3 regions of the Rhizobium sp. NZLR10 genome follow, and region 3 is predicted to be linked to each of the others. Evidence: predicted binding sites of a transcription regulator. Region 3 holds the regulator's gene; each other region holds the start of a gene.
What was found. Region 3 encodes PhoB, which activates phosphate uptake and scavenging genes when phosphate is short. Its sites were predicted from a motif close to TGTCATNNANCTGTCAT; they were not measured.
Positions count from the first base shown of each region.

Region 1 (4,943 bases), on a different contig from region 3:
AAGGTAGTAGGCCGAGATGACCAAGCCGAGGCCGGAGAACGCCACCAGCGCCATAACGTAATAGCTGACGACGCCGAGCCAGGCATAGAGATAACCCGACGCCAGCGTCATCAGCGCCATTGCCATGCCGACATAGAAGAAGTAGGCGCCTTGCGCCGAGGATTCCTGCGTCTCCTGCACCGTCGCCATGATCCGCCGCTGCACCCCGGTATGCACGAAGGCATAGGTGAAGCCGTGGAAACATTGCAGCAGGAAAAAACCGGCAAAGCCGGTATTCATCGGAAACAGTATCCAGCGGCAGACGCTGACCGCGCAGCCGAAGCGGATCAGGGTCCAGGCGTCGAAGCGCCGGTTGAGACGCTTCGACAGGAAGAACACCGTCACTTCGGAAGCGACGCCGACGCTCCAGAGCAGGCCGACCTCAGTGCCGGAAAAGCCGAGATGATGCCAGTAGATCGATGAAAAGGCGTTGAGCACCGCATGGCTGGACTGCTGAATGGCGACACCGATCAGCAGCAGCAGCAAGTGCGGCTCGCGCAACCCGCTGCCGGTGGCGGCCGGAATGTTGATCGGCTGGCCACGCCGACGCGTCGGCCCGATGCGCGGGCAGAAGATCGCCATCACCACGGTCATGGCAAAGCCGAACACCATGATATCAAGCACCATCCCGCCGCCCCACCGGCTGATCAGCTGGCCACCGACCAGCGTCGAGACGATGAAGGCAATCGAACCCCAGACGCGCATTGACCCGTAATCGAGGCCCCAGCGGCGCACGCCCGAGATGACGATCGATTCGACGACGGGCACATAGGGCGCGAAAGTGGCGCCCTGCAGTGCATAGACGATCGTCACCGGCCAGAAGGTCGTCGTCCAGAAGAGCGCGATCGCCGTCAGCAGCGACAGGCTGCCCGACCAGAGCAGCACGTCGGCGCGCTCCTTCAAACGGTCGGCGATCATGGCGACAACAGGCGCCACCAACACGCGAACCACCATCGGTATGGCAAGGATAACGCCGATCTCGTGGTCGCTGAAGCTGTGGGTTGCGAGCCACATCGGAAAGAACGGCAGAACGATGCCGTTGACGAGCAGTGGCGCGCAATAGGAAAGCGCGCTGAGCAGCCGGAAGCGCGGAGGCGCTCCCTCACTCGGGGAATGTTGAGCGGGAATCATCGGTGGACCTGAAGGAAACTGATCGTTGTCCTAACACACCACCCTGGAGGCGACCATTGCGAGAAATAGCCCTACTGAAACGTTTTAGAAAATAAATAGTGCCTGTCGCCTGACGGTAACGGCTAAACTCCTGGAGCGCGCGGCGCTGATACGCCGGCCCCAAAAATCAGACGGCCCTCAAATCAGGCGCCCCCCAAATCACGCGGCCTGCGGGGCGAACTCGCCCTGGTCATGCATTTCGATGGCGGCAAGCGCCGGCACACTGCTGGCAAGCGCCCGCCAGGTGATCAGTTCGAACGTGCCGTCGTCGTGCTCGGCCACCGCCGTGCAGCTTTCCACCCAATCGCCCGTATTGATGTAGCGGATGCCGTCCATGTCCTGGATGATGGCATGATGGATGTGTCCGCAGATCACGCCGTCGGCGCCGCTTTTGCGGGCTTCCTCTGTCACGACGCGCTCGAACTCGCCGATGAAGTTGACGGCATGCTTGACCTGCAGCTTCGCCCAGGCCGAGAACGACCAGTAAGGCATGCCGAGGCGTCGGCGCACTGCCGCCAGGAGGATGTTGATGCGGATAGCAGTATCGTAGGCCCAGTCGCCGAGATAGGCGAGCAGGCGTGCGTTGCGGACGACCACATCGAACTCGTCGCCGTGCAAAATCAGGTATTTTTTGCCGTCGGCGCCATCATGCATCATGCGGTCGACGACCTCGATGCCGCCGAAATGCATTCCCGGGAAGTCGCGCAGGAATTCGTCGTGATTGCCGGGGATATAGACGACGCGTGTGCCCTTGCGGGCCTTGCGCAGCAGCTTCTGGACGACATCGTTGCAGACCTGCGGCCAGTACCAGCTGCGCTTCAGGCGCCAGCCGTCGACGATGTCGCCGACGAGCACGATCGTATCGGCCTCGTGGTGGCGCAGGAAATCCAAAAGGAAATCGGCCTTCGCGGCCTTCGAGCCGAGATGGACATCGGAAATGAAGAGCGTTCGGAAATGTCTGGGTTCCATCATGTCTATCACGAGCTGTCGCTCATGCCCCATCTTTCATCTAGCCTTCCAAAACCAGACTCGTGTTTCAGGAAGATGACAGACTGGGGAAAAGCCCTGCGCGCCGGCAATATTGCCCTCTCCATCGAGCGCGTTCATGATGAAGGCGATTCCAGATCCGACATTGCGGGATGGCTGATGCGTCTCTTTCTCGTTCGCCACGGCGAATCTCTCGGCAACCTCAACGAACAGGCCTATCGGCAATTCGGCGATCACAATGTGCCGCTGACTGAGTGGGGTCACCGCCAAGCGGTGGAAGCCGGCGGCGCGATCGCCTCCTATTTGAAGACACTGCCGGGCGCGGATTTCGGCAAGCTGCAGATCTGGTACTCGCCATTCCTCAGAACACGGCAAAGCAAGGATGCCTTGCTTACAGCCCTGCCGGAAAGCTATGTCGGCGAAATCCGGGAGGATTACCTGCTGCGCGAGCAGGATTTCGGTCTGTTCACCGAAATCTATGACCATGCCGAACAGAAGCAGAAATTTCCCGAGGAATTCGAAAAATGGGCGAGACTGCGCAGCAACAGCGGCAAGTTCTACGCGCGGCCGCCAGATGGCGAGAGCCGGGCGGATGTGGCCCAGCGTGTCCGCCTTTTCCTTCAGACCGTCATGCGCGACGCTGAAAATAGCAGCCACAACGTCGTGATCGTCGGCCATGGCGTCACCAACCGGGCGGTCGAAATGAATTTTCTGCACCGCCCCGTCGAATGGTTCGAGCGTTCCGACAATCCTGGAAATGCCGATATCACGTTGATCGAGGGGACGCGCTCGCAAGGATACGTGTCGACCCTGCTGCACCAGGCGGCCGACCGGCAGCCGGGACAGGAAAGTGAACTGCGCGATGCCTATGGCGCCGACGTGACGATCACGCCGAAGCCCGGTGGATAGGTTTCTGGCGGATTACACAAGGCAACCCGCCAACTCCTCACCTCAGGTTATTCGTCGCCTCGGGTGAACCTTCACCTCGGGTGACTGGTCACCCTATGTCGGCGACGTCACCGTTGCCGGTTCCTGCCCGGCCGGTGCCTCCTCGTTCACAGTCTCCGGCCGCTTCGTCCTCAAGAGACGCAGCACGAAGACGAAGAAGACGGGAACGAAGAAGATCGCCAGCACCGTCGCCGAGACCATGCCTCCCAGCACGCCGGTGCCGATCGCATTCTGGCTGGCCGCACTTGGGCCGGTGGCGATTGCCAGCGGCACCACGCCCAATGTAAAGGCGAGCGAGGTCATGATGATCGGCCGGAAGCGCAGCCGAGCGCCTTCGATCGCGGCATCCATCAGCGATTTTCCCTCGGCAAAGCCGTCCTTGGCGAATTCGACGATCAGGATGGCGTTCTTCGCCGACAGACCGATGATCGCGATCAGGCCGACCTTGAAGTAGATGTCGTTGGACATGTCGCGGCTCATTACCGCGAGCACGCAGCCGATGACCCCAAGCGGCACGACCAGCATCACCGACAACGGGATCGACCAGCTCTCGTATAGCCCCGATAGCAGCAGGAAGACGAAAAGGATGCTGAGACCGAACAGGAAGGGCGCCTGCGATCCCGATTTGAGCTCCTCCAGCGACTGGCCGGTCCATTCGAAGCCGAAGCCGTCGGGAAGCTCGGAGGCCAGCCGTTCCATTTCGGTAATCGCCGCGCCCGATGAATATCCCGGCGCCGGAGCGCCCGAAATGCGAACAGAGGGATAGCCGTTGTAACCGACGATCTGCGCCGGCCCCTTCTGCCACTCGGCGACCGCGAAGGATGAGAGCGGCACCATGCCGCCGCTCGCATTGCGGACGTTGAGTTTCATCAGGTCTTCGGCCTGAAGCCTGCTCTTGTCCTGTGCCTGCACGATGACGCGCTGCATGCGGCCGGAATTCGGGAAGTCGTTGACGTAGCTCGAACCGAGATTGGCGGTGATCGTGCTGTTGATGTCGGCGAAGGCGACGCCGAAGGTATTGGCCTTTTCGCGATCGATGACGAGCACCAGCTGAGCCGAATCAGGCATGCCCTCCGGCCGGATACCGGCGATGATGGGGTTCTCAGATGCCTTGCCGAGCAGCATTCCTGCCGCCTCGGTCAGTGCCGCCTGGCCCTTTGCCCCGCGATCCTGAAGGCGGAAGGTGAAGCCGTTGGTCGTGCCGAAGCCTTCGATCGGCGGCGGCGACAATGCGAAGGAAGTCGCATCCTTCAACGCAAACAGCTGCATATTGACGCGGTTGGAGATCTCCTGCACCGAATTGCCCGCGCCACGCTCGGCCCAGTCCTTCAGGGTAACGAACACCAGGGCGGCATTCGGCCCCTGCCCCGAAAAGCTGAAGCCCTGGATCGCCACGACGTTGGCAACCGCCGGCTCCTTCTTGAAGATCGCCTCGATGCTTTCGAGCGAGGCGACCGTGCGGTTACGGCTCGCCTCGGGCGGCCCCTGCACGTCGACGATCAGGAAGCCCTGGTCCTCGTCCGGCACGAAACTGCTCGGCAGGTTGACGAAGAGATAGCCGAGACCGACGACGACCGCGACATAGACCGCCATGACCCGCCAGGAGCGCTTGGCCAGTCCCTCGACGGCGCGGGCGTACCTGCCGGTCAGCCGTTCGAACTTTCGGTTGAACCAGCCGGCGATGCCCTTCTTCTCGTGATGGCCCTTGATCGGCTTCAGGAAAGTCGCGCAGAGCGCCGGCGTCAGCGACAGCGCCAGGAAGGCCGAAAACAGGATCGAGACGACCATGGTCAGGCTGA
Region 1 covers NZ_JABDWE010000021.1:20,953-25,895, reverse strand. The annotation lists gene HJB82_RS26315 (MFS transporter) at 1-1,170, opposite strand, end outside; gene dgcA (N-acetyl-D-Glu racemase DgcA) at 1-1, shown strand, start outside; gene HJB82_RS26310 (UDP-2,3-diacylglucosamine diphosphatase) at 1,369-2,211, opposite strand; gene HJB82_RS26305 (histidine phosphatase family protein) at 2,356-3,105, shown strand; gene HJB82_RS26300 (efflux RND transporter permease subunit) at 3,199-4,943, opposite strand, start outside.
Region 1: the regulator PhoB is predicted to act here: its motif matches at 2,243-2,259, upstream of HJB82_RS26310 (UDP-2,3-diacylglucosamine diphosphatase).

Region 2 (4,943 bases), on a different contig from region 3:
GCAAAGACAAAAGCGACGATCGTCGAGATCAGCGCCACGTTGATCGTGACGATCATCAGCTCGAAATATTCGGGGATGTAGAAAGCGCCCCAGACGTAGACGCGGCCCTTGTCGAAATTGAATTCCTCGCCGCCCTTGTCGTTGACGCTCGCAATGTCGAACAGCGCACGCCAGACATCGTTCCAGTCCCTGGGGATGAGCCAGCTCAGGAAGTCGAAGATATGCGGCAGGCGGTCGAAGAAATGGCCGGCATTGCTCTCGTCGGCGAAGCGGACGGAACTGACGAAGGCCGCAATCAAGATAACCAGGCCGAGGATAGTGTAGAAGCGGCGCTTGGCGACCATCCGCTCCCAGGCGGTGCCGATCTCCTGCGTGCTCTGCATGTGCGGCTGTGTATCGGCAATAGTCATGGACGCCTCGCCCGATCAAAGATAAAGGGCGGCCGTTTCCGGCCGCCCCGCATTCCAGAAACCGATCAGCCGCCGATGGCAGCTTTGCGGACTTCGACGACGGCGTTGTAGAAGTCGTGCTTGACCGGGGCGTAACCCTTGTAGTCGCCGCCTTCGACAGCCGCGAAGCACTTGTGATCCTTCTCCGGCAGAGCCGTGAAGAAGGCTGCAAGCTTCGTCTGCCAGTCCTGGCCGAGGGCGTTGCGAACGACGAGGGGGCCGTTCGGGATCAGCGGCGAACGCCATACTTCAACCAGCTTGTTCGGATCGACGGCGCCCTTGTCGACTTCCTTGCGGAAGGTGCCGGAGGTGTAGCCGTCCTTGAATTCGCCGATGCCCGACGAGTCGTCGACGGCAACGTCGACCTTGCCGTCATAAGCGGCAAGCAGGTTGTTCTCGTGGCCGCCGTTGAACTGCGTCGAGGCGAAGAACTTGTCGTTCGGCATGCCCGTGTCCTTGGGGATCTGCGTCAGCGGCACGAGATAGCCGGAGGTGGAATCTGGATCGGCGTAGCCGAGCCTCTTGCCCTTGGCGTCCTTGATGTTCTTAATGCCGGAGGACTTCAGGGCGAGACCGACCGAGTAGTAACCCGTCGAGCCGTCCTTCTGCTGCGTCGTCAGGATCGGCGTAACAGCTTTCTCGTCCTTGATGTAAATGGCTGCGTAGCCGGAAGCGCCGAGTTCGGCGAAGTCGAGCGTGCCGCCGAGCAGGCCCTGGATAACGCCGTCATAGTCGGCGGCGGGGAACAGCGACACCTTCTCGAAGCCGAATTCCTGCTTCAGGTGGTCGGCAAGGCAGGCATAGTTGCGCAGGCGGTCGGTTTCGTTTTCGCCGCCGAGAATGCCGATGCGGAATTCCTTGAGATCTGCCGCGTTGGCGGCGCCGGCGAGCGCGAAGAGCGCCGTTGCCGCAAAGAGTGCTTTCTTCAACATGTGTCTCTCCTATTGACCGGTGCCCCCGGTCTTCCGTTACGAAGAAGTGTGCCCTTGACGCGGGCGCGCGATCGCGGCCGCCTCGCTCAGAGACCGGCCAGCGCCAGCGGTTGGGCGCCGGCGGATTGATTGTCTGCCCGCTCGGGAGCGATATTGATGGATGTCGAGGTCATCGTTTCGTCGATGCCGGCGCCATCCTTGTCCGTTCCGTAGATTGCCTTCACTGCCTCGGCGGTCAGTTCCGAGGCCTTGCCGTCGAAGACGACGCGGCCGCTGGCCATGCCGACGATGCGCTCACAATAGTTGCGGGCGGTGTCGAGCGTGTGAAGGTTGGTGATGACGGTGATGCCCTCGCGCTCGTTGATATCGCGCAGCGCATCCATGACGATCTTGGCATTCAGCGGATCGAGCGAGGCGATCGGCTCGTCGGCGAGAACCATCTTCGGGTTCTGCATCAGCGCTCGCGCAATCGCCACGCGCTGCTGCTGGCCGCCGGAAAGCGTGCCGGATGCCTGCAACGCCGTCTGCTCGATGCCGAGGCGTTCGAGCGCAGCGATGGCATGCACACGTTCCTCGCGGGTGAAGATGTTGAGCAGGCTCAGAAGCGTCGAGCGGTGGTTGAGGCGGCCGAGCATGACATTGGTCAGAACGTCGAGGCGCGGCACCAGGTTGAACTGCTGGAAGATCATCGCGCAATCGCGTTGCCAGTTGCGCAACGCCCGGCCGCGAAGCCCGGAGACCTCGACGCCGGCGAAATGAATGGAGCCGGAGCTCGGTTCCTGCAGCCGGTTGATCATGCGCAAGAGCGTCGACTTGCCGGCGCCGGATCGGCCGATGATGCCGACCATCTGGCCCTGAGGAATGTCGAGCGTGACGGAATCGACGGCGAGCTTTTTTCCGAAACGACGTGTGACATTCTTCAGCTCGAACATCATGCTTTCCCTTTGCACTCCAGGCCTTGGTCAGCATCGCATTAGTCCCGCTTGATGAACCTCCCATGTCATATTTGTGTAAGTCCTGTCACATATCCCCGCGCTTGTTGCGCATCTATATCGGCGGTTTAACCACCGTAGCGGAACAGGAAATCTTCCGCGCTCAGGTTGCGGAAATCCTCCAGCGCCTGGCGCAGCCGGTCGTGCTCCCAATCCCACCAGGAAAGCCTGTCCATCCGTTCGCCGATCTCTCTTGGAAAGCGTTCGCGGATTGGTTTGGCCGGCACGCCGCCGACGATCGCGTAGGGAGCGACATCCTTCGATACCACCGCACCGGCGCCGATCACCGCGCCGTTGCCGACGGTGACGCCGGGCAGGATGGTCGCCCCATGGCCGATCCAGACATCGTTGCCGATCGTCACGCGGTTTGCCCGCCGCCAGGCGAAGAAATCGGTTTCCATGTCGCCGTCCGGCCAGTAGTCGGCGGCACGATAGGTGAAATGATGCAGCGTCGCCCGCCAGGTCGGATGATTGGTGGCGTTGATGCGCACGGCGGCGGCAATATTGACGAACTTGCCGATCGTTGCGCACCAGACTGAGCCATCCTGCATGATGTAGGAATAGTCGCCGAACGTGGCCTCGCTGATGCGGCAGCGCTCGGAGACCTCCGTATAGCGCCCGAAGGTGGAGTCGCTGACGGATGCCGTCTCATGCACATAGGGCTCGATGCCAAGCTTGCGGCTCATGCGGCGATCTTTCCAGGCGAGAACAGCTGGACGTCGAGGATGCGGTCGGCGACCGCCTCGCGCACTTCCTCGTCGTGGAAAATGCCGAGAAGCGCGACACCCGCCTTCTTCTTCTCCTCGATCATGCCGACGACGACGGCACGGTTTTTGGCATCGAGCGAGGCTGTGGGTTCGTCGAGAAGCAGGATCGTGTGCTCGGTGATGAAGCCGCGGGCGATGTTGACGCGCTGCTGCTCGCCGCCGGAGAAGGTGGCGGGTGGAAGTTGCCAGAGCGCTTCCGGCAGGTTGAGCCTGGCAAGCAGGGCGCCCGCCTTTTCCCGTGCCGTGGCGGCGTCTTCGCCGCGCGCCACAAGCGGTTCGGCAACCACATCGACCGCCGCGACGCGCGGTACTGTGCGCAGGAACTGGCTGACATAGCCGAGCGTGTGGCGCCGCACGTTGAGCACGGTGCGCGGATCGGCGGCGGCGAGGTCGACGATGCGCCCGTCGTGGCGTATGAGGATCTGGCCAGTGTCGACGGCATAATTGCCGTAGATCATCTTGAGCAGCGAGCTCTTGCCGACGCCCGATGGGCCGCCGAGCACGACGCATTCGCCTGAGGCGACCGAGAAGGCGACATTGGAAACGACGGGCAGCCTGATGCCGTCGCGCAGGTGCATGGTGAAGCTTTTCGAGACTTCGGAAACGACGAGGGGCGTTGGCATGATGTCTTCTTTCCTGGTTTCGGATTTACAGCGCCGGGCCCTGAAAAGACGCGCAAGGACGCTGTAAAGTCTTGAATTGCTCAGACCTGCAGGATCGAGGAGACGAGCAGTTGCGTGTAGGGTTCGCGCGGGTCGTCGAGCACCCGGTCGGTGAGCCCGTGTTCGATGACGTAGCCGTCCTTCATCACCATCATCCGGTGTGAGAGCAGGCGGGCGACGGCGAGATCGTGGGTGACGATGATCGCCGACAGGCCGAGATCGTTAACGAGGCCGCGCACCAGATCGAGCAGGCGTGCCTGCACCGAGACGTCGAGGCCGCCCGTGGGTTCGTCCATGAAGACGAGGCGCGGGCCGGTGACGAGGTTGCGGGCGATCTGCAGGCGCTGGCGCATGCCGCCGGAAAAGGCGCGCGGCTGGTCGTCGATGCGGTCGGCGTCGATCTCGACGCGCTCCAGCCAATCGATCGCCGAAGCGCGGATCGTGCCATAGTGCCGGTCGCCGATCGCCATCAGCCGTTCGCCGACATTGGCGCCGGCGGAGACGGTCATGCGCAGGCCGTCGGCCGGATTCTGGTGCACGAAGCCCCAGTCGGTGCGCATCAGGAAACGCCGCTCGGCCTCGTTCATGCGGTAGAGGTCGCGGTAGCTGCCGTCGCGCATGTGGTATTCGACGCTGCCAGTGCTCGGCAGCAGCCGGGTGGAGAGGCAGTTCAGCAGTGTCGTCTTGCCGGAGCCGGACTCGCCGACGATGGCGAGCACTTCGCCCGGCCAGAGATCGAAGGAGACGTCGCGGCAGCCGATCCGGTTGCCGTAAAATTTCGAAACGTCATGGACTTTGAGAAGCGGGATATCGCTCATTCTGCAGCCTCCCGGGCCAACATCTCGCCGGCATGCCCATGGGCGCGGCGGTCTTCGCAGTGATCGGTGTCGGAGCAGACGAACATGCGCCCGCCCTTGTCGTCGAGAACCACCTCGTCCAGATAGACATCCTCGGCACCGCAAAGGGCGCAGGGCTTGTCGAAGCGCTGGATGTCGAAGGGATAGTCATCGAAATCCAGGCTGACGACGTCGGTATAGGGCGGAACCGCATAGATGCGCTTCTCGCGTCCCGCGCCGAAAAGCTGCAGCGCGTCCGACATATGCATCTTCGGATTGTCGAATTTCGGCGTCGGCGACGGGTC
Region 2 covers NZ_JABDWE010000018.1:108,342-113,284, forward strand. The annotation lists gene phnE (phosphonate ABC transporter, permease protein PhnE) at 1-410, opposite strand, end outside; gene phnD (phosphonate ABC transporter substrate-binding protein) at 476-1,381, opposite strand; gene phnC (phosphonate ABC transporter ATP-binding protein) at 1,468-2,313, opposite strand; gene HJB82_RS24310 (DapH/DapD/GlmU-related protein) at 2,442-3,059, opposite strand; gene phnL (phosphonate C-P lyase system protein PhnL) at 3,056-3,763, opposite strand; gene phnK (phosphonate C-P lyase system protein PhnK) at 3,844-4,620, opposite strand; gene HJB82_RS24325 (alpha-D-ribose 1-methylphosphonate 5-phosphate C-P-lyase PhnJ) at 4,617-4,943, opposite strand, start outside.
Region 2: the regulator PhoB is predicted to act here: its motif matches at 2,380-2,396, upstream of phnC (phosphonate ABC transporter ATP-binding protein).

Region 3 (4,943 bases):
CGCTCGGGATGGCCGTTGGAAAACTGATAACGGCGCGCCGTCTTGATCGCGCATTCGAGCGCTTCAGCACCCGAATTGGTGAAGAACACCTTGTCGGCGAAGGTGGCGTCGGTCAGCCGTTTGGCCAAACGCTCCTGGCCGGGGATCTCATAGATGTTGGAGAGGTGCCAGACCTTGTCGGCCTGCTCCTTCAGCGCGCCGACCACATGCGGATTGCCGTGGCCGACCGAGGTGACGGCAACACCGGCGCCGAAATCGAGATAACGTTCGCCGCTTTCGGTGATCAGCCACACGCCCTCGCCTCGCTCGAACCGCAGCGGGGCACGAGAGTAGGTGTCATAAAGCGGCGCGGCTTCAGCCATGGCGCGGTCTCCCGATCAGAGTTATCAAGCAACGGACTCCGGCTAAGAAAACCAGGCCCGAAAAATTAAAAATGCCGCCTTGCGGCGGCCAGCGGTACTATTTCCTTTTCGCGCTGCAATGTCAACAAAACTGCGCCCTTAGCGCATGCAGCAAGGTTGTACAGCGGTGTTTTCGACCTTCAACAGGCTTTATTGCAGAAATGACACGCTGGGGCAGCAAGTTGGGGAAAACTCCGAATTCGATTCATCCGGATTCATGCGACTCTTGTCACGGAGTCACGCTCACACTAGGTTAAAGTTCAATTACTAGACTGCATGCGGCGGAACTAGTCACCAAAATTGATCAAGCGTTTCTTGTTTCGGAGCTTCCGAGGCAACGGTGAGGGATTCTGCCATCACCAACGCAGAAGGTGGAGACAGGGCATGAACTGGACAGACGAGCGGGTCGAGAAACTCAAGAAGCTTTGGGCCGAAGGACTGAGCGCCAGCCAGATCGCGGCGCAACTTGGCGGTGTCAGCAGAAACGCTGTAATCGGCAAGGTGCACCGCCTGAGCCTTCCGGGCCGCGCCAAGGCCGGCGGCACGGCCGCCACGGCCCGAACGCCGAAACGCAATACATCGGCGCCGCGCGCGCCGAACTTCGCCTCTCGGATCACCACCCGCACCGTTACCCGCCAGCAGGGCGCAACGATGCTGAAGGAAGAGATCGAGATCGAAACGGTCGAGGAAATGGAATACGTGCCGAAAGGCAACGTGGTCGTGCCGATCTCCCGCCGCCTCGGCCTGACGGAACTGACCGAACGCACTTGCAAGTGGCCGGTCGGCGATCCGCTGAAGGATGACTTCCACTTCTGCGGCTGCGAGTCCCCCGACAATTCACCCTATTGCGGCTATCACCAGAAACTCGCCTACCAGCCCGTCAACGAACGCCGCCGGGCGGCAGCGCGGGCGAGCTGAACGGGTGACATTGTCGACATGCAAAAACGGGCTGGAAGGCCCGTTTTTTTATGTGAGTACGTTGGGTGTGGCTGCCCCTCATCCGCCTGCCGGCACCGACCGGGGTCGAGACGAGTGGCTCGACCCCGGTCGGGTTAGGGTGAGGGGCAGAGCTTGCTCGACTTTATCGGAAACCCCTCAGGCTTCCATCGAATAGCCGGCGCCGCGGACGGTGCGGATGACGTCTTGCATGTTGGAGAAGTTCAGCGCCTTGCGCAGGCGGCCGACATGGACGTCGACGGTGCGTTCGTCGACATAGATATCGTGGCCCCAGACGCCGTCGAGAAGCTGCGAGCGGGAGAAGACCCGGCTCGGCGACGACATCAGGAATTCCAGCAGGCGGAATTCGGTGGGGCCGAGGCGGACTTCGCGGCTTTTGCGATGGACGCGATGGGTTTCGCGGTCGAGTTCGATATCGCCGCATTTCAGCACCGTCGACAGCACCTCGGGACGGGCGCGGCGTAGCATCGCCTTGACGCGGGCAACGAGCTCCGGGGTCGAGAACGGCTTGACGACGTAATCGTCGGCCCCGGTCGACAGTCCGCGGACGCGCTCGCTCTCTTCGCCGCGCGCCGTCAGCATGATGATCGGCAGACGTTCGGTTTCCGGCCGCATGCGCAGGCGCCGGCAGAGTTCGATGCCGGAGACGCCGGGCAGCATCCAATCGAGGATGAGCAGGTCGGGCGTGCGCTCCTGAAGCCTGATTTCGGCTTCGTCGCCACGAAGGATAGTATCGACCTCGAAGCCTTCCGCTTCGAGATTGTAGCGAAGAAGCACGCTCAAGGCTTCCTCGTCTTCAACAACTGCAACTCTCGGGATCATGCCTGTCGGTCTCCTCGCGCATGTTCCTTAAACCGGGGTGATTTAAGCAATGCATCCTGCGCAAATTCAGAAAGGTGGCTGCGACCTCTTTGCGCGCCCGGATGGGCGCGCACGCAACGGCTAGTATGGGCTTTATTCCGTGACCGCGCCGACGGTGTTGGCGCTGTCGTCTTTCGGACGGTCACCTTCCGGCTGTGCGCCGGTCGCCATGTAGTAGATCGTCTCGGCGATGTTGGTGGCGTGGTCGCCGATGCGCTCGATGTTCTTGGCGCAGAAGAGCAGATGCGTGCAGCTGGTGATGTTGCGCGGATCTTCCATCATGTAGGTCAGCAGCTCGCGGAACAGCGAGGTGTACATCGCGTCGATCTCGTTGTCGCGTTCACGGATCGCATTGGCCTTGTCGGCGGAGCGCGTCGTGTAGACGTCGAGCACTTCCTTGAGCTGGACGAGCGCCAGCTCGGACAGATGCTCGAGACCGCGGGCGAGCTTGCGCGGAACGCCGGTGCTCTGCACGGCGATGACGCGCTTGGCGGTGTTCTTGCCGAGGTCGCCGACGCGTTCGAGATCGGCGGCGATGCGGATCGAACCCATGATTTCGCGCAGGTCCGAGGCCATCGGTTGACGGCGGGCGATGGTAACGATCGCCTTGTCGCCGATTTCTCGCTCGGCGTGATCGAGGATCACATCGTCGGAGATGACCTTCTGCGCCAGCGCGGTATCGCCGTTGACGAGCGCCCGGACGGCCTCGCTGACCATCTGCTCGGCCAGGCCGCCCATTTCGGAAATCCGCCTGGACAGGAACTTCAGATCATCATCATAGGCAGAAAAAATATGTGTCGATGCCATGGGGCTTTATCCTCGAATAACGGGAAGGCTTGGTGTCGCCAAAATCAACCGAAGCGACCCATGATGTAGTCCTGGGTGCGCGGATCGTCGGGATTGGTGAACATCTTGTCGGTGTCGTTCTCCTCGACGAGATTGCCGAGGTGGAACATGGCGGTGCGCTGCGAGACGCGCGCGGCCTGCTGCATGGAGTGGGTGACGATGACGATCGTGTAGTTCTCGCGCAGTTCGTGGATCAGTTCCTCGACCTTGGCGGTGGCGATCGGGTCGAGCGCCGAGCAGGGCTCGTCCATCAGGATGACTTCAGGGCTGACGGCGACGGCGCGGGCAATGCAGAGGCGCTGCTGCTGACCGCCGGACAGGCCGGTGCCGGATTCATGCACGCGGTCCTTGACCTCGTTCCAGAGGCCGGCACGCTGCAGGCTGGTCTCGACGATCTGGTCGAGATCGGCCTTCGACTTGGCAAGGCCATGGATGCGCGGGCCGTAGGAGACGTTTTCATAGATCGTCTTCGGGAACGGGTTCGGCTTCTGGAAGACCATGCCGACGCGGGCGCGAAGTTCGACGACGTCGATATCGGGATCATAGATATCGTCGGTATCAAGCGTGATCTTGCCGGTGACCCGGCAGCCGTCGATCGTGTCGTTCATGCGGTTTAGGCTCCGCAGGAAGGTCGACTTGCCGCAGCCGGACGGGCCGATCAGCGCGGTTACGGTGTTTTCGCGGATGTTCAGGTTCACATCGAAAAGCGCGCGCTTCTCGCCATAGTAAACCGAGACATCCTTGCCGATCATCTTATAAGGGACGTTGCTCATCTTCTGATCCAGCGCTTTTTCAACTGCAGCTTCCGTCAACATGTTCATGATGTGTAACTCCGTTTACCAGCGGCGCTCGAAGCGACGACGCAAGAGGATGGCGCCCATGTTCATGACGATCAGGAACAGGAGCAGGACGATGATGGCACCCGAAGTCCGCTCGACGAAGGCACGTTCGGCCTCGTTGGCCCACATATAGACCTGCACGGGCAGAGCCGTCGAGGGATCGAGCGGCGTCGTCGGCGCGTTGGCGACGAAGGCGACCATGCCGATCAGCAGCAGCGGCGCGGTTTCGCCGAGCGCATGCGCCAGGCCGATGATCGTGCCGGTGAGGATGCCGGGCATGGCGAGCGGCAGAACATGGTGGAACACCATCTGCATCTTCGAGGCGCCGAGGCCGAGGGCTGCAGCGCGGATCGACGGCGGCACGGCGCGCAGTGCGGCGCGCGTCGCAATGATGATCGTCGGCAGGGTCATCAACGTCAGCACCAGGCCGCCAACCAGCGAAGCCGAACGCGGCAGGCCGACGAAGTTGATGAAGACGGAAAGGCCGAGCAGACCGTAGACGATCGAGGGCACGGCGGCGAGGTTGTTGATGTTGACCTCGATCAGATCGGTCAGCTTGTTCTTCGGCGCAAACTCCTCGAGATAGATCGAGGCGGCAACGCCGATCGGCAGAGCGAGCACCAGCACGATCAGCATCAGGTAGAGCGAGCCGATGAGGGCGACGCCAAGGCCTGCGGCCTCCGGACGGCTGGAATTGCCGTTGACGAAGAGGCCGGTGTTGAACTGCTTGTGGAGAGCGCCGCTCGCCTTCAGCTCGTTCATCCAGCCAACCTGCTTGTCGTTGACCTTGCGGTTCTTCTCATCGACCGACAGGTCGATCTGGCCCTTGTTGGCGCTGTCGACATTGGCGTCGGCGAGCACGGTGACATTGACCGTCTTGCCGATGATCGACGGGTCGGCGACGACCATGTCGCGCAGTTGGACCGGCGCACCCTTGGAGAGCATGGCGGATGCATCGCGCACGTCGGGACGGCTTGCGGCATTGACGTTCAGCTGCTTGACGATCGCGTCGCGCAGGAGAACCGGGTAGTTGGCGGCG
Region 3 covers NZ_JABDWE010000032.1:14,441-19,383, forward strand. The annotation lists gene HJB82_RS30885 (aspartate aminotransferase family protein) at 1-362, opposite strand, end outside; gene HJB82_RS30890 (GcrA family cell cycle regulator) at 786-1,319, shown strand; gene phoB (phosphate regulon transcriptional regulator PhoB) at 1,497-2,180, opposite strand; gene phoU (phosphate signaling complex protein PhoU) at 2,313-3,026, opposite strand; gene pstB (phosphate ABC transporter ATP-binding protein PstB) at 3,071-3,886, opposite strand; gene pstA (phosphate ABC transporter permease PstA) at 3,902-4,943, opposite strand, start outside.